4 regions of the Mesorhizobium sp. M0077 genome follow, and region 2 is predicted to be linked to each of the others. Evidence: predicted binding sites of a transcription regulator. Region 2 holds the regulator's gene; each other region holds the start of a gene.
What was found. The regulator PhoB, encoded in region 2, activates phosphate uptake and scavenging genes when phosphate is short. The targets are predictions, from matches to a motif close to TGTCATNNANCTGTCAT.

Region 1 (5,088 bases), on a different contig from region 2:
CGCCTTGCGCATGCAGCACCCGGGCAATCGCCTCGCCAATGCCGCCCGATGCGCCGGTGACGAGCGCCTTGCGGCCGGTCAGTTCGAACATTTTCGTCTCCTGATCTTAAGAGAACACCCTTCCCACGGGAGGGGTTGAATCGCCAGTGGATTATGCAAGCGCGGCCAGCGCCGCCTCGACATCGGCCGGCGTGCCGACGGCCGATGTGGCGATGTCGCGGCTGATCCGCCGCGCCAGGCCGGAAAGCACCTTGCCGGCGCCGATCTCAAAGAGCGTGGCGACGCCATTGGCGCCGAACCACTCCACCGTTTCGCGCCAGCGCACGCGGCCGGTGATCTGCTCGACCAGGCGGCGCGCGATCTCGTCGGGGTCGCTGGTCGGGACTACAGTGACGTTGGAGACGACGGGCACCACCGGTGCATTCTTGGTCACGCCGGCCAGCGCCTCGCGCATGACATCGGCCGCCGGCGCCATCAGCGCCGAATGGAAGGGTGCGGAGACCTGCAGCATCAGCGCCCGCTTGGCGCCCTTTTCGGTGCACAGTTTCGCGGCGAGTTCCACCGCCGCCCTGGCGCCGGAGATCACCAGCTGGCCGCCGCCATTGTCGTTGGCGATCTGGCAGACCTTGCCGGATCCCGTTGCGGCCTCGGTGCAAGCGGCTTCGACGTCGGGCTGTTCCAGTCCGATGATCGCCGCCATGGCGCCCTCGCCGGCCGGCACCGCCGCCTGCATGGCGTTGCCGCGGATGCGCAGCAGCCGGGCGGCATCGGCGACCGAAACGAAACCGGCCGCGGCAAGGGCGGAATATTCGCCGAGCGAATGACCGGCAACGTAGGCAACCTTGTCCTTCAGCGAAAAGCCGCGCGCTTCCAGCGAGCGGATTCCCGCCAGCGAGACCGCCATCAGCGCCGGCTGGGCATTGGCAGTCAGGGTCAGCGCCTCTTCCGGGCCTTCCCAGATCAGTTTCGACAGCTTTTCGCCCAGCGCATCATCGACTTCCTCGAACACCCTGCGTGCCTCGGGGAAGGCGTCGGCGAGGTCCTTGCCCATGCCGACAGCCTGGCTGCCCTGTCCCGGAAAGGTGAATGCGACGGCCATTTGGGCGCTCTCCAGCGGCTGATTTTTCCTGCCTGTGACGCAAGGCGGACCGCCAAGTCAAGCCCGAAGGCGGCATTTCGGCTCTCGCTTGAACCGGAGCTGACCTCGAGTCCCTGTTCCCAAAGGCTTTTTGCCGATCACACCTGATGAAAACCGCTCACGAATCGTTTGCTGGCTCTTCTTATTTTCGCCACAGGCGCTAGCTTTTGCATGACAGTTCTATGACAGAACGGTGGCGCGAGTGGAAATGCGCGTTGCTTGGGCCGGGGGAAGAGACGTGGCTAGGATCAGGAAGGGCGCGACCGTACCCGCGCCACAGTTCTTGGAAGACGATCCGTCCACCGGCTACCTGCCGGGGCGCAGATGGCCGGTCATCCGCTACGGTCTGGTCACGCTGCTTGCCTCCGCCATCCTGGTGTTCGCCATCGAATGGATCGTGCGCGGCGACTTCTTCGGCACAGTCGACTTCTTCCTGCAGCCATTCAAGCCGGGCTGGACCACCATCATTGTCTTTGCATTGGTGCTGATGGGACTGGACGCCGTGCTTGGCCGCAGTCACCAGAGCCTGATGATCGTGGCGCCGCTGACGCTGGCGCTGGCCTTTGTCGGGCATCAGAAGTCGCATTATCTCGGCGATCCGCTCTACCCAACCGATTTTCTTTATTCGCGCCAGATCATGGCACTGATGCCGCTCCTGGTGCGCGAACGGCCTTGGACGGCGCTCGCCATGGCGGTCGGCATCGTCGCCGGCCTGTCGCTGCTGATCTATGGCTGGCGGTTGTGGCGCCGCAAGGTTCCGATCCTCAGCCGCAAAGGGCGGCTGGCGCGGCTGACGCTGGCAGTGCCGCTGCTCGCCTTCTTCGTCTCGATAATGGACTACGCCACCTTCTCGTGGACCCGCGACCGGCTGCAGATCATCCCGATCATGTGGGACCAGAAGGAGAACTACGCCTCCAACGGGTTTGCGCTGGCCTTCGCACTCAACGTGCCGATGGCGCATGTCTCGGCGCCGGCGGGCTATTCCGACAAGGCGATCGACGCGATCGACAGGCCTGCTGTGGCGGCCTCGGTACCGGATGAGAAACCCGACATCATCGTGGTGATGAGCGAATCTTTCTGGGATCCGACCAAGCTGCCCGGCGTCACAATCACGCCTGACCCGATCCCCAATGTGCGGGCGCTGCGTTCCGGCTATATGTTTTCGCCGGAATTCGGCGGCATGACCGCCAACATCGAATTCGAGGCGCTGACCGGCTTTTCCAATGCCTTCCTGCCGGCGGGCTCGATCCCCTACCAGCAATATGTGCGCACGCCGACGCCGTCGCTGGCGACCTTCCTGAAAAGCGAGGGCTACCGGGCGCGCGCCATCCATCCGGGCACCAACTGGTTCTGGAACAGAGGCGCCGTCTATGCCGATTTCGGTTTCAACGATTTCCGCTCGGAAGAGACGCTGCCGCCACTGGAAAAGCGCGGGCCGCTGGCTTCCGATGCGTCGATGACCGACGAGATCATCGCAGAGGCCGACGCCAGCGAGCGGCCGGTGTTCTTCTTCGCCGTCAGCCTGCAGAACCACGGTCCCTACGAGCCGTACCGCTATTACAATCCGACCCACAAGGTCGCGGCGCCGATCAGCACATGGGCGCGGGAATCGCTGCTCAGCTATGCCGAAGGCTCCGCCGATGCCGATCGCGGCCTCGAGCGGCTGATCGAATGGGCGAAGAAGCGCGACCGGCCGACGGTCATCGCCTTCTTCGGCGACCATCTGCCGCCGCTCGGCCCCGTCTATGTCGAAACCGGTTACCTGAAGGACAATGTCGCGCCGCGCAAGGAACCGACGCCGGCGGCGGCACTGGAGCATCATCAGACGCCGCTGGTCATCTGGTCTAACCGCACCGGTCCGGCGCAGGATATGGGCGCCGTGAGCCCGGCCTTCCTGCCCTACCACATCCTGACAACGGCCGGGATCACGCACCCCTACTACACCGGCTTCCTGGGCGCGCTGCGCGAACGCTATCGCGTCGTCGACCGCAATCTGCTTTTGACACCGTCAGGTGAGGCCACGCCGGACTGGGCGCGGCAGAAGGACGTTGATCCGGCGATCAACGACTTCCGCCTGCTGCAATACGATATGATGTTCGGCAAGCGTAAGGCGGCTCCGGACTTCTTCCCCGAAACGATCAACGGTCGTACCCCGCATACGAGTTGATGCCTTCTTTATCCAACCCTGCGACGCTAGGACGCTGTCCGGAGCATGCGTTACCCTTGCCTTCCAGCCAATTTGCTATATAGACGCCCGCAATCTGCCGGTCCTTGCTGGGGGCTGAACGGAGGGCCGGAGGTTTTACCCAAAACCTTCGTGTGAAGCCAGAAGCGCTTCCGCCTCCCGTGTCTCCGCTCTCGACCGTCTCGAAATGCTCCTTTCTTCCCCGCCCCCTCGGGATCAGCGGGTCAGAGAAGTTGCAGAGGCTTTTGCCGCGAGGATCCGGGAGAGAAACGAAGAAAGGCACTGAACCACTATGGCTCTATACGAACATGTGTTCCTTGCCCGGCAGGACCTCTCGCAGCAGCAGGTCGATGCGCTTGTCGAACAGTACAAGGGCGTCATCTCCGCAAATGGCGGGTCCGTCGGCCGGGTCGAGAACTGGGGACTGAAGTCCCTCACCTACCGGGTCAACAAGAACCGGAAGGCTTACTACACGCTTATGGACCTCAACTGCCCGCCGGCAGCGCTCAACGAGATGGAGCGCCAGATGGGCCTGTCCGAGGACGTGCTGCGTTTCCTGACCGTCAAGGTCGAGGCGCATGAGGAAGGCCCGTCGGCCATGATGCAGAAGCGCGAAGAGCGCTCGGAACGCGGCGGCTTCGGCGACCGCGACCGTGGTGATCGTGGTCCGCGCTCGTTCGGCGACCGTGATCGCGGCGACCGTGGCGATCGTCCGCCGCGCTCATTTGGCGACGCCGGTGGTGATCGTGGTCCGCGCCGTCCGCGCGAAGGCGTTGAAGGAGGTGCAGAATAATGGTCGACATCAATCAGATCCCGACCCGGCGCCCGTTCCATCGCCGCCGCAAGACCTGCCCGTTCTCCGGCGCCAACGCGCCCAAGATCGACTACAAGGACGTGCGTCTTCTGCAGCGCTACATTTCCGAGCGCGGCAAGATCGTGCCGTCGCGCATCACCGCCGTCAGCCAGAAGAAGCAGCGCGAACTCGCCAAGGCGATCAAGCGCGCCCGCTTCCTCGGCCTGCTGCCCTACGTGGTTCGCTAAGACTTTCGAGCGGGCGGTTCGCCGCCTGCTTCCTTCTCCCACGGCGACGGGCGCCGCAGGGGTAATTTGATGATGCATGTCGTTGTCCCAAAACCGGGACCACTTTTGGCGACATGCATTGAAATCCCGAGTTGAGGTGAAAAGCCTCTAACTGCCGCGACAGGCAGGACAGCGACACCGGCGCCAAGGCGCTCAGAGCTTCCTGACCTGTTCCATTCAATTCGGCGCCGATCCCGCGGTCGGTGCCCAGACGAAGGAACAAAACCATGCAAGTGATTCTTCTCGAACGCGTTTCCCGCCTCGGCCAGATGGGCGATACCGTCAAGGTCAAGGACGGCTTTGCCCGCAACTTCCTCTTGCCGCAGGGCAAGGCGCTGCGCGCCAACGAAGCCAACAAGAAGAAGTTCGAAGGGCAGCGCGCGCAGCTCGAAGCGCGCAACCTCGAGCGCAAGTCGGAAGCCAGCCAGGTTGCCGAAAAGCTCGACGGCAAGAGCTTCATCGCCGTACGTTCGGCCGGCGAGACAGGCCAGCTCTACGGTTCGGTGTCGACCCGCGACATCGCCGACCTGCTGACCGCCGAAGGGTTCTCGGTCAACCGCAACCAGATCCAGCTCAACCAGCCGATCAAGACCATCGGCGTCACCAATGTGGCGATTGCGCTGCATCCGGAAGTCGAGGTCACCATCAGCCTCAACATCGCCCGCACGGCCGACGAAGCCGAACG
Region 2 (5,088 bases):
TCGTCTACGGCATCTTCGCCGTTGTCACGCTCGGACCGTTCTTGCGCGACCTGTCGGCGGCACTCACCGGCGGCTCGCCCTTCATCCAGGGCCAGAGCATCTTCACCGCCGGTCTGGTGATGGGCGTCATGCTGATCCCGGTCGTGTCCTCTTTGTCCGACGACATCATCACCGCGGTGCCGCGCGCAATGCGTGACGGCTCGCTCGGCCTCGGCGCCACGCGCTCCGAGACGATCAAGCGGGTGATCCTGCCGGCGGCACTGCCCGGCATCGTCGGCGCCATCCTGTTGACGGCGTCGCGCGCCATCGGCGAGACGATGATCGTCGTGCTGGCGGCGGGCGTCGCCGCCAATCTGACGGCCAATCCGTTCGAGGCGATGACGACCATCACCGTCAAGATTGTCAACCAGCTGACCGGCGATCTCGAGTTCAACTCGCCGCAGACGCTGGTCGCCTTCGCGCTCGGCCTGACGCTGTTCGCGCTGACGCTGGTGATGAACATCGTCGCCCTCTACATCGTGCGCAAGTACCGGGAGCAGTACGAATGACCGACATCCCCCTGGACACGATGGCGGGTGCCGTCGCGCGTCCGCGCCGCGACATCGGGCTGAAGGCGCGCTATGCCGCCGAACGCCGGTTCCGCATCTATGGCGTGATTGCGATCTCGGTGGGCCTGGCGTTCCTGGCCATCATGTTGATCACCATCGTCTCGAAAGGCTACACCGCCTTCTGGCAGACGACGGTGACGCTGCCGGTCACCTTCGACGAGAAGGTGATCGATCCCTCCGGCAAGCGCGCCACCGACCCTACCGTGCTGATCAAGGCGAACTATCCCAAGCTCGCCGAAAACGCGCTGGTGGCCAAGCTCGGCATCGATCCGGCCAACAAGCCGATGATGCTGAAGCTCAAGGGCTTCCTGTCGGAAGGCGCCCGCGTCCAGCTGCGCGACATCGTCTCCGCCGATCCGTCGGTGATCGGCAGGACGCGTGACGTCGACATCCTGGCTGCCGCGAACCTCGACTCGGCCTTCAAGGGCCAGATCGACCTCGGCGTCGATGAAGCGCGCCGCAAGGTGTCCAACCAGCAGATCGACTGGATGAACAAGCTTAAAGCCGACGGTGTGATGGCCGAGCATTTCAACACCGGCCTGTTCACCTATGGCGCCTCCAGCCGGCCCGAAACGTCGGGCATGGGCGTAGCGATCATCGGCTCGTTCTACATGATGGTGATCGTGCTGTTGCTGGCGCTGCCGATCGGCGTCGCCGCCTCCATCTATCTGGAGGAGTTCGCCAAGAAGAACCGCTTTACGGACCTGATCGAAGTCAACATCAACAATCTCGCGGCGGTGCCGTCGATCGTCTTCGGTCTGCTTGGCCTTGCCGTGTTCATCAACTTCCTCGGCATGCCGCGCTCGGCTTCCTTCGTCGGCGGCCTGGTGCTGACCTTGATGACATTGCCGACCATAATCATCGCCACGCGCGCCGCCCTCGCCGCAGTGCCGCCGTCGATCCGCTCGGCGGCCCTAGGTCTCGGCGCCTCCAAGATGCAGATGGTGTTCCATCACATCCTGCCGCTTGCCGCCCCAGGAATCCTTACCGGCACCATCATCGGCCTGGCGCGTGCGCTCGGCGAGACAGCACCGCTGCTCTTGATCGGCATGGTCGCTTTCGTCGCCGATTATCCGACGACGCCTTTCGATCCGGCGACCGCGCTGCCGGTTCAGATCTATATGTGGGCAAACGAGGCTGAGCGCGCTTTTGTCGAGCGCATGTCCGGCGCCATCATCATCCTGCTCGTCTTCCTCATGGCCATGAACATCACCGCGATCGTGCTCCGGCGCCGCTTTGAGCGGCGCTGGTAGAAAAAAGGCAATTTGGTATGAACATCATGACCGAACAGTCCCTTGAGAATGCAGTGGGCGACAAAATGAACGCCAAGTCGAACGAAGTCATCAAGATGCGCGGCGACAAGGTCGGCGTCTTCTACGGCGAGAAGCAGGCGTTGTTCGACGTCAATCTCGACGTCCGCCAGAACCAGGTGACGGCGCTGATCGGCCCGTCCGGCTGCGGCAAGTCGACCTTCCTGCGCTGCCTCAACCGCATGAACGACACCATCGATTCGGCGCGGGTGACCGGCAAGATCACGCTCGATGAAGACGACATCTACGACAAGAACATCGATGTCGTCGAACTGCGCGCACGCGTCGGCATGGTGTTCCAGAAACCCAATCCGTTCCCGAAGTCGATCTACGAGAACGTCGCCTACGGCCCGCGCATCCATGGGCTGGCCAAGCGCAAGTCCGACATGGACCAGATCGTCGAGCAGAGCCTGAAGAAGGCGGCGATCTGGAACGAGGTCAAGGACCGCCTGCAGGAGCCCGGCACCGGCCTGTCCGGCGGCCAGCAGCAGCGCCTGTGCATCGCGCGCGCCATCGCCGTGTCGCCGGAAGTGATCCTGATGGATGAGCCCTGCTCGGCGCTTGATCCGATCGCCACCGCCCGTGTCGAGGAGCTGATCGACGAACTGCGCCAGAACTACACGATCGTCATCGTCACCCATTCGATGCAGCAGGCGGCGCGCGTGTCGCAGCGCACGGCGATGTTCCATCTCGGCTATCTCGTCGAGGAGGGCGCAACCGACAAGATGTTCACCAACCCCGACGACAAGCGCACCCAAGATTACATTACCGGCCGCTTCGGCTGAACCTTCCGGCGGGTGAATTTCAGGCACGAGGACCAAGATCATGGGTGAGCATACCGTCGCCTCCTTCGATGAAGAGCTCGGGCAGATCAGCAAGCTGATCCGCGACATGGGCGATCTGGCAGGCTCGATGGTCAGCGGCTCGACCAGGGCGCTGCTCAATTCGGACAATGCGCTGGCACAGCGTGTCGTTTCCGACGACGCCATCATGGATGCGCGCCAGCGCGAACTGGACGACCGCGCCATCACGCTGATCGCCAAGCGCCAGCCGATGGCCAACGATCTGCGCGCCGTGGTCGGCTCGATCCGCATGGCCGGCGACCTCGAGCGCATCGGCGATCTCGCCAAGAACATCGCCAAACGCGTCGGCACCGTGGGCTTGAGCGTCACGCCGCGCGACCTCTCGCACTCCATCGATGCCATGGCGCAACTGGTGCTGATCCAGGTGCAAGGCGTCGTCGAGGAATATGCCGCCACCGATGCGGCAGCTCTTGCAAAACTCAGGAATGACGACGAGCGCATCGACGTCAAATACACGTCCGTGTTTCGTGAGCTCTTGACCTACATGATGGAAGACCCTCGCAACATCACCGCCTGCACGCATCTCTTGTTCTGCGCCAAGAATCTTGAGCGCATCGGCGATCATGTCACCAACATCGCCGAAAATGCGTATTATGTGCTGACCGGCCAGCAATTGCCCGCCAATCGTCCGAAGCAGGACGAGACGGCGATGGCCACGCCGGCCTGATGAGGGTGAACTGCCTATGATCGCGCCACGCATCATGGTCGTGGAGGACGAGGAGCCACTAGGCGTGCTCCTCCGCTACAACCTCGAATCCGAAGGCTATCAGGTCGAGGTGGTGACACGCGGCGACGAGGCCGAGATCCGCCTGCAGGAAAACGTGCCCGATCTCCTGGTGCTCGACTGGATGGTGCCGGCTGTTTCCGGCATCGAGCTCTGCCGGCGGCTTAGAGTGCGGCCCGAAACCGAGCGGCTGCCGATCATCATGCTGACCGCGCGCGGTGAGGAAAGCGACCGCGTGCGCGGCCTGTCCACCGGTGCCGACGACTATCTGGTCAAGCCATTCTCGACGCCGGAGTTCATGGCGCGCGTGAAAGCGCTGCTGCGCCGCGCCAAGCCGGAAGTGCTGTCGAGCGTGCTCAAGGTCGGCGACATCGTGCTCGATCGAGAATCGCACCGGGTCTACCGCAAGAAGAGCGAGATCAGGCTCGGACCGACCGAGTTCCGGCTGCTCGAATTCATGATGCGCCATCCCGGCCGCGTGTTCTCGCGCAGCCAACTGCTCGACAATGTCTGGGGCGAGACGATCTATATAGACGAGCGAACCGTCGACGTGCATGTCGGGCGGCTGCGCAAGGCCGTCAACAACGGCCGCATGCCGGATGTCATCCGTACCATTCGCGGCGCCGGCTACGCTATTAGGGAAGACTAGGATGCTGCGCGTCGCGCCGTTGCCGGCCATTCAGGCGACATGCTTGCCGGATTTCGCCTGAATGCCCGGCGCGAAAATCTCCTGGTCGACGAAGCCGAGCGCGCGCATGGCGCAGCCTTCGCGGATCAGCGGCAGCTCGTTGGGCTCGGTGTCGAAGGAGATCGATTTCGAGTGCTGGCCGCCGGCGGTCTGGGCGATCGCTTCGCGCAATGCCGGTTCGATCAGGTCGAAGGCGGCGGCGCTGACGCCGACCATGGCGACGGGTGCCGGATCGATCAGAGCAAACAGGCTGCCGAGGCCGAAGCCGAGCGCCTCACCGGCCCTGCGATAGGCTTCGCGCTCCGGGCCATCGGTTTCGCGGGCGCGCGCGGCGAGTGCGCGCATATCAGCGTCGCCGATATCGACCGGCTCGGCATCCTCGCCCATCATTTTGGCGCTGCGCCAGATGGCGTAGTTTCCGGCATAGGCCTCGACGCAGCCGCGCCGCCCGCAGCGGCAGAGCGCGCCGCCCGGACGGTGGATCATGTGGCCGAACTCGCCGCCCGAGGAATGGGTGCCGGTGAACAGTTCGCCTTTCAGCACCAGTCCCATGCCGATGCCGTGCGACAAGAGGATGGCGATAAAGTTGTCGCGGTAGCGCTCGGGCTGGCGCCATTGCAGCGCCACCGCCATCATATTGCAGTCGTTCTCCATGGTGGCCGGAATGCCGAATTCCACTTCCAACATGTCGGCGAAGGCAATGTCGGTCAGTGGCGTGATTGGCGACCACAGCATGGCGCGCGCCTGCGAATCGGTGATGCCCTGGATGCCCATGGCAATGCGGGCGATGCTCTGGACATCGAGGTCGGGATCCTCAAGCCGCCGCCGGACGATTGCTACGCATTCGCCAATCAGCTCGTCGCGCGGCTTGGTCAGCGTGTCCAGCCGGCGCTGT
Region 3 (5,088 bases), on a different contig from region 2:
CCGCACCCGCCTGGTCGGAGAGCGCGCGGAAACGGCGGAACTCCTCCATCGAGCGCGTCACCGCCTCGGGATCGAGCTTGCCGGTCGAAACGATGCCGCGGCCGAGACCGGCCAGCATCTTTTCGTTAAACAGCAAGGTAGGCGAGCGCGCCAGCCCTTCATAGACGACAAGGCGGATCGAGTTCGAGCCGATGTCGATGATGGACAGCGGCCGGCGATCCTGCAGCCGGCCTTGGGACGTTGAAATCATCAGCCGGTGTTCTTCTTGCGACGCTTGAACTGCGCGATGCGCTTGGGCGCATGCGACTTCAGCGCGTCACCCCGTCCCGACAGGCTCGGATTGGTCATGAAATATTCCTGCGCGTTGAACGGTTCCTCACCCTCCTCCAGCACGACGCGCCGGGAGGTTCCGTCAGCCAATACGTCGAAACTTTGCTGGTTGTCCATGATGTTGCCCAGCATGATCTGGCCAAGGATCTGTTCATGCACCGTCGGATTAGTGATCGGCACCATAGTCTCGACGCGGCGGTCGAGATTGCGTGGCATCAAGTCGGCCGAGGCGATGTAGACGATCGCCTCGTCCGACGGCAGGCCATGGCCGTTGCCGAAGCAGTAGATGCGGCTGTGTTCGAGGAAGCGGCCGACGATCGACTTGACCCTGATGTTTTCCGACAGGCCGGGCACCTGCGGCCGCAGGCAGCAGATGCCCCGCACGACGAGATCGATCTCGACGCCGGCACGGCTGGCGTCATAGAGCGCGTCGATGATGTTGGGATCGACGAGCGCGTTCATCTTCATCCAGATGCGCGCCGGACGGCCAGCCAGCGCGTAGGCGACCTCGTCGGCAATGTGCTTGAGGATACGGCTGCGCAGCGTAAACGGCGAGATGGCGATCCGCATCTCATCGGTCGGCTCGGCGTAGCCGGTGATGAAGTTGAACAGCTGGGCGACATCGCGCGCGATCGTCGGATCGGTGGTGAAGAAGGACAGGTCGGTGTAGATGCGCGCGGTCACCGGATGGTAGTTGCCGGTGCCGAGATGTACATAGTTGCGCAGCTTGCCGTCCTCACGCCGCACCACGAGCGACATTTTCGCATGGGTTTTCAGTTCGAGGAAGCCGAACACGACCTGGACGCCGGCGCGTTCGAGGTCGCGCGCCCAGCGGATGTTGGCTTCCTCGTCGAAGCGCGCCTTGAGCTCGACCAGGGCGGTCACCGACTTGCCGGCCTCGGCCGCGTCGACCAAGGCGCGCACGATCGGGCTGTCGTTGGAGGTGCGGTAGAGCGTCTGCTTGATTGCCACCACCTCCGGGTCGGCCATTGCCTGGCGCAGGAACTGGACCACCACGTCGAAGGATTCATAGGGGTGGTGGACGACGATGTCCTTCTCGCGGATGGCCGCGAAACAATCGCCGCCATGCTCGCGGATGCGCTCGGGAAAGCGCGGATTGTAGGGGGTGAACTTCAGGTCGTCGCGCGGCACGGCGACGATCTCGGAAATCTGGCTGAGCGCCAGCGGGCCGGTCAGAACGCTGATGCGGCTCGAAGAGACGCCAAGCTCGCCGGCGACGAACTCGCGCAACTCGCCGGGCATCGACTTGTCGAATTCGATGCGGATGACCGAACCGCGGCGGCGCCGCTTCAGCGCCGTCTCGAACAGGCGCACGAGATCTTCCGACTCCTCCTCGACCTCGATATCGCTGTCCCGGATGATGCGGAAGGTGCCTGAACCCTTGACCTCATAGCCGGGGAACAGCTTGCCGATATAGAGGCCGACAGCCTCCTCCAACGGAATGAAGCGAACGTGCTGCTTGCGGTCGGGCAGACGGATGAAGCGCTTCAGCGCCACCGGCAGGCGCAGAAGCGCGCTCATCTCCTCGCCATTCTTGCGATGGCGCAATTGCAGCGCCATCGAGAAGCCGAGATTGGGAATGAACGGAAACGGATGCGCCGGGTCGATCGACAGTGGAGTCAGCACCGGGAAAACCTGGTCCTGGAAATGGTCTTCCAGCCAGACTTTTTCATCCTTGGTCAGTGCATCGCGGGTGATGCTCTCAATGCCTTCCTTGTTGAGCAGCAACATCAGCGCCGAAAGGCTGTTCTGCTGGTCCTCCTGCAGCCGCTCGACCTCGCGCAGCAATTGTTCCAGCTGCTGCTCCGGCGTGCGGCCGTCGGGGCTCTTGAGCGCAATGCCTTCGCGCACCTGGCCCGCAAGGCCGGCGACGCGGACCATGAAGAATTCATCGAGATTGGCGGCCGAAATCGACAGGAAACGGACGCGTTCGAGCAGCGGATGGTGCTCGTTCTGTGATTCCTCGAGCACACGCCGGTTGAACTGCAGCCAGGAGAACTCACGGTTGACGAACCGATCGGGGTTGCCGCCCTCGGGGCTCGCCACCTCGACATTGATGAATTCGCTCTGCACCGGCTTCAGTTCGTTCATGGTTCCTGCTCTTCCCCGCCAACCGTCCCTTGGAGCGCCGCTGGACGTGCCATGCCTCTAACACGCTTTTGTGACGCATGGCCCTTCGGCGAAAACCATTCCGATTTCAGGGACATGCACTTAACCGGCTCACCGTATCCTCTGACAGGCTTTTGCGACAGTTTCATTTCATCGATCTTGCAAACAGGCCTGTTATGTTCCAGATGCTTTTCGACGAGATCAAGGAGACGACGATGGCAGGCGGTTCCATTCCCCATTTCCAGAACGATGCGGGCCATCCGGCAATCGACATCGGCGTCAAGGAATTCATGTGCACCGGCGCCAACCCGCCCTTCGACCACCCACATGTGTTCCTCGACATGGGCGACGACAATGAAAAGGTCTGCCCGTATTGCTCGACGCTCTACCGCTATTCGGCGAAGCTGAGGGCGACGGAAACGCTGCCGGCTGGTTGCCTTTATATCGACCAGGCCGCCTGATCCTTCCGCGACAAGCCCGATGGAAGACATCAGGTCCCGGCAGGTCATAATCGCCGGGGCCGGCATCGCCGGGCTGACCGCTGCCCTTGCCTTCGCTGGACGGGGTTATCCGGTAAAGCTTATCGAACAGGCACAGCACCTCGAAGCGGCCGGCGCCGGCATCCAGCTTTCGCCCAACGCAACACGCATTCTTGGAAAACTCGGCGTGCTCGACCGACTGCTGCCCGCAGCGTTGCGGCCGGAAGCGGTCGTGCTCAAGGACGCCGGGACGCTGCGCGAACTGGCGCGGGTACCGCTCGGGCACGCCGCCGAAGCGCGCTGGCAGTCGCCCTATCTTGTCGCCCATCGCGCAGATCTGCAGGCAGCGCTGCTGGGGCAAATGGCCGAACGGCCAGAGATTGAGCTCATCACCGGCGCCCGCGTGACCGGCATCGTCAAAGACGCGCAATATGTCGCCGTGACCGCCGAAGTGGACGGCCGCGAGATCGAGGCACGCGGCAAACTGCTGGTCGGCGCCGACGGCGTCTGGTCGGCGGTCCGGGCGCAACTCGCAGGCGAGGACTTCGTCAAAAGCCGTTTTTCGGGCGAACTCGCCTGGCGGGCTACAATCGCAGCCGACGGTGCGGCCGGAGAAGCCTTTGCCGCGATCGGCGCCGCCGACTGCGTCACCACGTTCCTGCATCCTGGCTTCCACATGGTCGCCTACCCCGTCAGCAAAGGCCAGGCCTTCAATCTCGCCGCCTTCACCAAGGGTGAGCGCATGGCCGAAGGTTGGTCGGGCCATGCCGATCCCGCGATCCTCACGGCTGCCCTGCGCGGCACCGCGCCGGGCCTGACGAAGCTTGTGGCACTGGCCGGCCCATGGACGGCCTTTCCGATCCACACCGTCGAACAGAAGCGGTGGACGAGCCCGCAGGGCGTCGCGCTGATCGGCGACGCCGCGCACGCGATGACGCCGTTTGCCGCGCAGGGCGCGGCAATGGCGATCGAGGATGCCATCACGCTTGCCGACGCTATCGCCGATTTCCCTGGCGATCTGCCCAGAAGTTTTCGAATCTGGGAAAATCTTCGGCGGCCGCGTGTCGCCAAGGCCGCGCGTCGTGGGGCCGTAAACCGCCTCGCCTGGCATGCTGCCGGCCCGGTGGCGATCGCCCGCAATCTGTTCCTGGCCATGCGCTCGCCCGACAAGCTCGCCGCCGACCTCGACTGGCTCTATGGATGGCGAGCGGACACTCGGCAGTCTAGATCGTCGACGTAGCGATCCTTCCCACTCCCCTCTGTCCTGCCGGACATCTCCCACGCAAGGGGGGAGATTGGATGTCGCCGTCGCCTTCGCCAAAATCGCCGGCGTTGCAGCAGGAGCGCGGGCAAAACGGCTGATCTCCCTCTTGCGGGGGAGATGGCCGGCAGGCCAGAGGGGAGTGCTGTCCCGCTGACTTCAAAAGATCCAACACTGTCGCGGTGCGATGAAGGACTGCTAGTTATAAAACCGCATCGACAAGCCCAGCGAGGCCGGCAGCGGGTTCCACCAGCCGGTGCGCAGGCCGGCGGTGCGCAGGCCGGCGGCTGTCCAGGTGTTGCAGCCGACAAGCGCGTTGAAATGGCCGTTCGCCTCGAAGAAGCGGTCGAAGCTGGAATAGGCGGCGTTCTCGATGACGATCGGACCATTCGGCCCTTGCTGGAAACTCGCGTCGATATAGTCGAGCAGCGCTGCAAAACGTTCCTCATCGATGTCGAAACCGGTGACAGCAGGGTGCGGCTCGGCGATGGCCCCGGCGATATCGACATGCATGACCGAGGCGTCCAGTGTCAGCGCCTTGAGGACGGGCACTGTCTTCAGCTGCGACCAGCGAGGCGTCTCCAGATAGAAGGCCCGGCCGCCCCAGCCAAAGACGATGTAGCGCACTTCCGGGGCGTCGACAGGGATGCCGGCAGCGACCAGGAAATGGAAGCGCCGGCGCACCTCGTCATCGACGGGAATGGCGATGTCGGTGTGGATCGGATTCTCCAGCACCAGAATATGGCGCGTGCCCTCACCCGCCGCTGACGCCGGCCACAGCGGACGCGGCACCAGCGTGCCGAGCGTGGCAGCGAGCGCGACCACGATAATCAGCATGGCCACGAAACGCAGGGCTTTTCTCATGCGGCGGCGGCTTTGTGTTTCAAT
Region 4 (5,088 bases), 120 kb from region 2:
AGGTCGCCGGCGACACGTCGCCGCGCTGCGGATGGCGCCAGCGGATCAGCGCTTCGAACCCGACCATCCGCCCGCTGCTGATCTCCTTTTGTGGCTGGTAAACGAGGCGAAACTCATCGCGCGCCATGGCCTGGCGCAGTTCGTGCTCCATCACGCGCCGGTCTCGCGCCTCGGCGCCCATCGAGGCCTCGAAGTAACGGTAGGTGTCCTTGCCCTCGGCCTTGGCGCGGTAGAGCGCGGTGTCGGCGTGGCTGACCAGGAGTGTCGGCTCATCGGCGTCGAGCGGATAAAGTGCAATGCCGATGCTGGCCGACACCAGCCCGCCACCGACCGACAGCCGGTTTTCCTCGCGCATGGCCGCCAGCACCGCCTCGGCGATGCGGCCGGCCGCCTGCGGATCGGGAAGGTTCGGAGCGATGATGGCGAACTCGTCGCCGCCGAGACGCGCCAGCATCTGTCCGTGGCGGAGCACGGCGGAGGCGCATAGCGCCACCTTCTGCAGCATGGCATCGCCGGCGCCGTGCCCGAACAGGTCGTTCACTTCCTTGAAGCGGTCGAGGTCTAGCAGCAGCAGCGCAAGATGCCCGCCCTTGCCGCCGCGGTCCATTGCGGCAATTTCGGCCTCGAGCCGGCCGGAGAAACTGCGGCGGTTGGGGAGCCCGGTCAGCGGGTCGAAATGGGCGAGGCGCAGTATCTCCTGCTCGGCCTTCCTGCGTTCGCGGATGTCGCGCACGGCGACCACGCTGTGCCGCTTGCCGCAATAGTCGATGCTTCTGGCGATAAGTTCGACGGGGATGGTGGCGCCGTCATGGGCTCTGAGTTCGGCTTCCTGTGCCTGTCCGCTGCAGTCGGACATGCCGGCCGCGGTGCGTTCGCCGAAGAGGTCGCCAAGCAGCATCGCGTTCAGCACTTCCGGCGCAATGCCGGTGAGTGCCGCGATGCTGTCATTGGCGCTGACGATGCGGGCGCCGTCGCAGACGATCAGCCCCTCGACGGCGGCGTTGGCGAGGCCGTGCATGCGCTCGGCCTCGAGCTTGTGACGCCGGAAGCGAAGGTCGATCCACAATGCTGCGGCTGAAAGCACCAGGATAGCCATGCTGACTGCAGCGGCGGCGAAGGCCTGCGACACCGGTTCGACCGTGAACTGCGATATCTCGATGGAGGAGTCCGGGAAGATCGACACCGCGCCCATGGCGATGAAGTGCAGGCTGCAGATCGCCAGCGTCAACAGGATGGCGGCGGCGATTGTGGCCTGCATGGACGGCCGTCGCAACACGACCAGCAGCGCCAGCGCGGCGAGGGTGACGCCTGTCAGCACCGAGACGCCGACCAGCAGCGGGTTCCAGACGATGCGCCCTTCGACCTCGAAGGCGGCCATGCCGATATAGTGCATGGCGGCGATACCAGCGCCGAGGACCGCGCCGCCGACCAGAGGGTAGTCGATGCCCCGGCGCAAGGTGGCGATCCACATGCCCGCAGCGGTCAGGGCGACGGAACCGGCGAGCGAAAGCGCCGACATTTCCGTATTGTAGGCGTTGGGGATTCCGGGAGAAAAGGCAAGCATTGCGATGAAGTGCGTCGCCCAGATACCGAAGCCGGTGGAAGTGGCTGCTATCATCAGCCAGGTATAGCGGTTGCGCTCGCTCGAGCGGTCGACATGGCGAAGCAGGTTGACCGCCGAGAAGGAAGAAATACCGCAAATGAGCGCTGCCAGTGCGACCAGTCTCAGATCGTGCTCATGCACGATACAATTATAGACCGTCAGCATCTCGCCCCACCTGCTCTCCCACAGCAATCAAGCCGTCCACTTGATTAGTATGCCACGCTTGACGAAGAATCGGTTATGCGAACTACAACTACAGCGGGTTTTTCGGGTTGTACGTTGCGGCGATCCTGTCTCATTCCAGACGCACGGTTACAGCAGCGCCTGGCGCGATGCCGCTCGGCCGATCTCGATCTGGCCGAGCGCCGGTTTGGCGGCCGCACGGTGCAGGTGCGTGGCGCTGTCACGCGGGCCCTTCACGCATTGCTGGGCGGTCGGCGATCCTTGCAGGCCCACCATGCCCCATTCTATCGCTGAGCCGGCTTGGCATTTCTCTCTGTCCTCGTTGCAAGGCGAGGGGGCGCGAAGTTAGCCGGGTATGAAATTCACGAAACAGCAACAAATCCGTTGTCCGATTGTCATCAGCGACACATATTGCGTTCGCGGGAGCGCCCCTTTCGCCAATGACAAACGGGAGATGAAACATGAAGTTGTTCGGCTTTGCGGCCGGTGTTGCCGCCACCTTGACCCTGCTTTCCACCACCTCCGCCTTCGCCGCCACCCAGATCAGTTGGTGGCATGCAATGACCGGCGCCAATGCCGAGGTGGTCGACAAGATCGCCAAGGATTTCAATGCCAGCCAGAGCGACTATGAAATTCTCCCTGTTTTCAAGGGCACCTATCCCGAAACGCTGAATGCCGGCATCGCTGCCTTTCGTGCGGGGCAAGCGCCCGACATCATCCAGGTGTTCGACGTGGGTACCGGCGTCATGATGGCCGCCGAAGGTGCGATCAAGCCGGTGGCCGATGTGCTGACCAGCGCCGGCGTGACCTTCGACAAGAGCGAGTATTTGCCCGGCATCGTCGGCTACTATTCGAAGCCGGACGGGACCATGCTGTCCTTCCCCTATAATTCCTCGTCGCCCATCCTCTATTACAACAAGGATATCTTCCAGAAGGCCGGGCTTGACGTGAACAATCCGCCAAAGACCTGGAACGAGGTGTGGGAAGCCGCCAAGAAGATCAAGGCGAGCGGCGCCGCTTCCTGCGGCTATACCTCGACGTGGTTGACCTGGATCCACCTTGAGGCCTTCGCCGCCTGGAACGACGTTTCCTATGGCACCAACCAGAACGGACTTGCCGGAACCGACGTCGAGCTCAAGATCAATGCGCCGATCTTCGTCAATCATTTCCAGGCGCTCGCCGACCTGGCCAAGGACGGCACCTTCAAATATGGCGGCCGTACATCCGAAGCCAAGCAGATCTTTCTTGCCGGAGAATGCGGCATCTTCACCGAATCGTCGGGGGGTCTCGGTGACATCGTCAAATCGGGCATGAACTACGGCATCGGCCAGCTTCCCTATGATAGTGACGCCAAGGGCGCGCCCCAGAACACCACGCCGGGCGGCGCCAGCCTGTGGGTATTCGGCAACAAATCGGACGAGGAATACAAGGGCGTCGCGGCGTTCTTCTCCTACCTGTCCAAGACCGAAGTGCAGGAGTATCTGCACCAGAAGTCGGGTTATCTGCCGGTGACGCTCGCTGCCTATGAGGCGACCAAGAAGTCCGGCTTCTATGACAAGAACCCGGGCCGTGAGACGCCGATCCTGCAGATGCTGGGCAAGGCGCCGACCGAGAACTCGAAGGGCGTGCGCCTCGTCAACCTGCCGCAGGTGCGCGACATCGAGAATGAGGAGTTCGAGAAGATGCTGGCCGGCCAGCAGACTGCGCAGCAGGCGCTCGACAACGCGGTCGCACGCGGCAACAAGGCGATTCAGGAAGCGATCGGAAACTGAAGCGATTGTCAGTTGAACCTCGTCCACGCGGACCCGCGTGGACGATTTCCTGAATAGCGAGGGAATCACCCTGTCTCCACGCGTCGTCTTTCCCAACAAGACCCTGCCTTACCTGCTGGTGGCGCCGCAACTCGCCATTACGCTGATCTTTTTCTACTGGCCGACCGGGCAGGCGCTCTACCAGTCGATGCTTAGGGAAGACCCGTTCGGGCTGAAGAGCAAGTTCGTCGGGCTCGCCAATTTTCGCAAGGTGCTGGCCGACCCGGCCTACCTCAACTCGATCAAAGTTACGCTGGTGTTCTCTCTGGCGACCGCGATGGTCGCCATGGGTGTGGCCCTGTTGCTTGCCGTCATGGCCGAGAAGGTGGTGCGCGGCAAAGGCCTTTATCGCACGCTGCTGATCTGGCCGTATGCGGTGGCGCCGGCGATTGCCGGCATGTTGTGGCTGTTTCTGTTCAACCCCTCGATCGGTTCGCTGGCCTACGCCTTGAGAGGTCTCGGCATCGCCTGGGATCCCTTGCTTAACGGAAACCAAGCCATGATCCTGCTGGTATCTGCGGCTGCCTGGAAGCAGATCAGCTACAATTTCCTGTTCTTCGTCGCCGGGCTGCAGGCGGTGCCGAAGACGTTGATAGAGGCGGCGGCCATGGACGGCGCCGGGGAGACGAAGCGCTTCTGGACCATCGTCTTCCCGCTGCTCGCACCGACGACCTTCTTCCTGCTGGTCGTCAACACTGTCTATGCGCTGTTCGACACTTTCGGTATCGTTCATGCCGTCACCGGCGGCGGGCCAGGCAAGGCCACCGAGACGCTGGTCTACAAGGTCTACAATGACGGTTTCGTCAATTTGATCCTCGGCGATTCGGCCGCGCAGTCGGTCATCCTGATGGTCATCGTCATCTCACTCACGGCCATCCAGTTCCGCTATGTGGAACGCAAAGTCCACTACGGTTGAGCGCGAGCGATGATTGGTCAGTCCCCGCTTCGCGCCCTCATCGCCCACGCCGTGCTCATCCTGGGCATCCTGATCGTCGCTTTCCCGATCTACTACACCTTCGTTGCCTCCACGCAGACGCTGCAGACCATCCTCAAGCCGCCATTGCCTCTTTTGCCCGGCGACCAGGTCTGGAACAATTACAGCGAGGCGCTGTTCGGCGGTGTCGGCCGCATCGGCGGCGTCAGTGTCGGCCGATTGCTGCTCAACACCACGATCATGGCGCTCGGCATCGCGGTGGGGAAGATTTTCATCTCGATCCTTTCGGCCTATGCGATCGTGTTCTTCCGTTTTCCGCTTCGGATGGTCTTCTTCTGGCTGATCTTCATCACGCTGATGCTTCCCGTCGAGGTGCGCATCCTGCCGACCTACAAGGTGATGGTCGATCTCGGCATGATCGACACCTATGCCGGCCTGATCATTCCGCTGATCGCCTCGGCCACCGCCACGCTTCTGTTTCGCCAGTTCTTCATGACCATCCCAGGTGAGTTGGTGGAAGCGGCGCGTGTCGACGGCGCCGGACCATGGCGATTCTT

Region 1: the regulator PhoB is predicted to act here: its motif matches at 1,310-1,326, upstream of NKJ57_RS21485 (LTA synthase family protein).
Region 3: the regulator PhoB is predicted to act here: its motif matches at 2,597-2,613, upstream of NKJ57_RS08505 (RNA degradosome polyphosphate kinase).
Region 4: the regulator PhoB is predicted to act here: its motif matches at 2,169-2,185, upstream of ugpB (sn-glycerol-3-phosphate ABC transporter substrate-binding protein UgpB).

Annotation. Positions count from the first base shown of each region.
Region 1 covers NZ_JAMYUL010000011.1:186,353-191,440, reverse strand. The annotation lists gene fabG (3-oxoacyl-[acyl-carrier-protein] reductase) at 1-91, opposite strand, end outside; gene fabD (ACP S-malonyltransferase) at 152-1,099, opposite strand; gene NKJ57_RS21485 (LTA synthase family protein) at 1,377-3,305, shown strand; gene rpsF (30S ribosomal protein S6) at 3,616-4,116, shown strand; gene rpsR (30S ribosomal protein S18) at 4,116-4,364, shown strand; gene rplI (50S ribosomal protein L9) at 4,631-5,088, shown strand, end outside.
Region 2 covers NZ_JAMYUL010000007.1:76,353-81,440, forward strand. The annotation lists gene pstC (phosphate ABC transporter permease subunit PstC) at 1-548, shown strand, start outside; gene pstA (phosphate ABC transporter permease PstA) at 545-1,861, shown strand; gene pstB (phosphate ABC transporter ATP-binding protein PstB) at 1,879-2,703, shown strand; gene phoU (phosphate signaling complex protein PhoU) at 2,744-3,448, shown strand; gene phoB (phosphate regulon transcriptional regulator PhoB) at 3,465-4,154, shown strand; gene NKJ57_RS15920 (ROK family protein) at 4,185-5,088, opposite strand, start outside.
Region 3 covers NZ_JAMYUL010000003.1:250,829-255,916, reverse strand. The annotation lists gene ppx (exopolyphosphatase) at 1-250, opposite strand, end outside; gene NKJ57_RS08505 (RNA degradosome polyphosphate kinase) at 250-2,442, opposite strand; gene NKJ57_RS08500 (zinc-finger domain-containing protein) at 2,676-2,921, shown strand; gene NKJ57_RS08495 (FAD-dependent monooxygenase) at 2,941-4,179, shown strand; gene NKJ57_RS08490 (TIGR02117 family protein) at 4,399-5,064, opposite strand.
Region 4 covers NZ_JAMYUL010000007.1:198,795-203,882, forward strand. The annotation lists gene NKJ57_RS16535 (bifunctional diguanylate cyclase/phosphodiesterase) at 1-1,768, opposite strand, end outside; gene NKJ57_RS16540 (hypothetical protein) at 1,916-2,062, opposite strand; gene ugpB (sn-glycerol-3-phosphate ABC transporter substrate-binding protein UgpB) at 2,248-3,558, shown strand; gene ugpA (sn-glycerol-3-phosphate ABC transporter permease UgpA) at 3,629-4,513, shown strand; gene ugpE (sn-glycerol-3-phosphate ABC transporter permease UgpE) at 4,523-5,088, shown strand, end outside.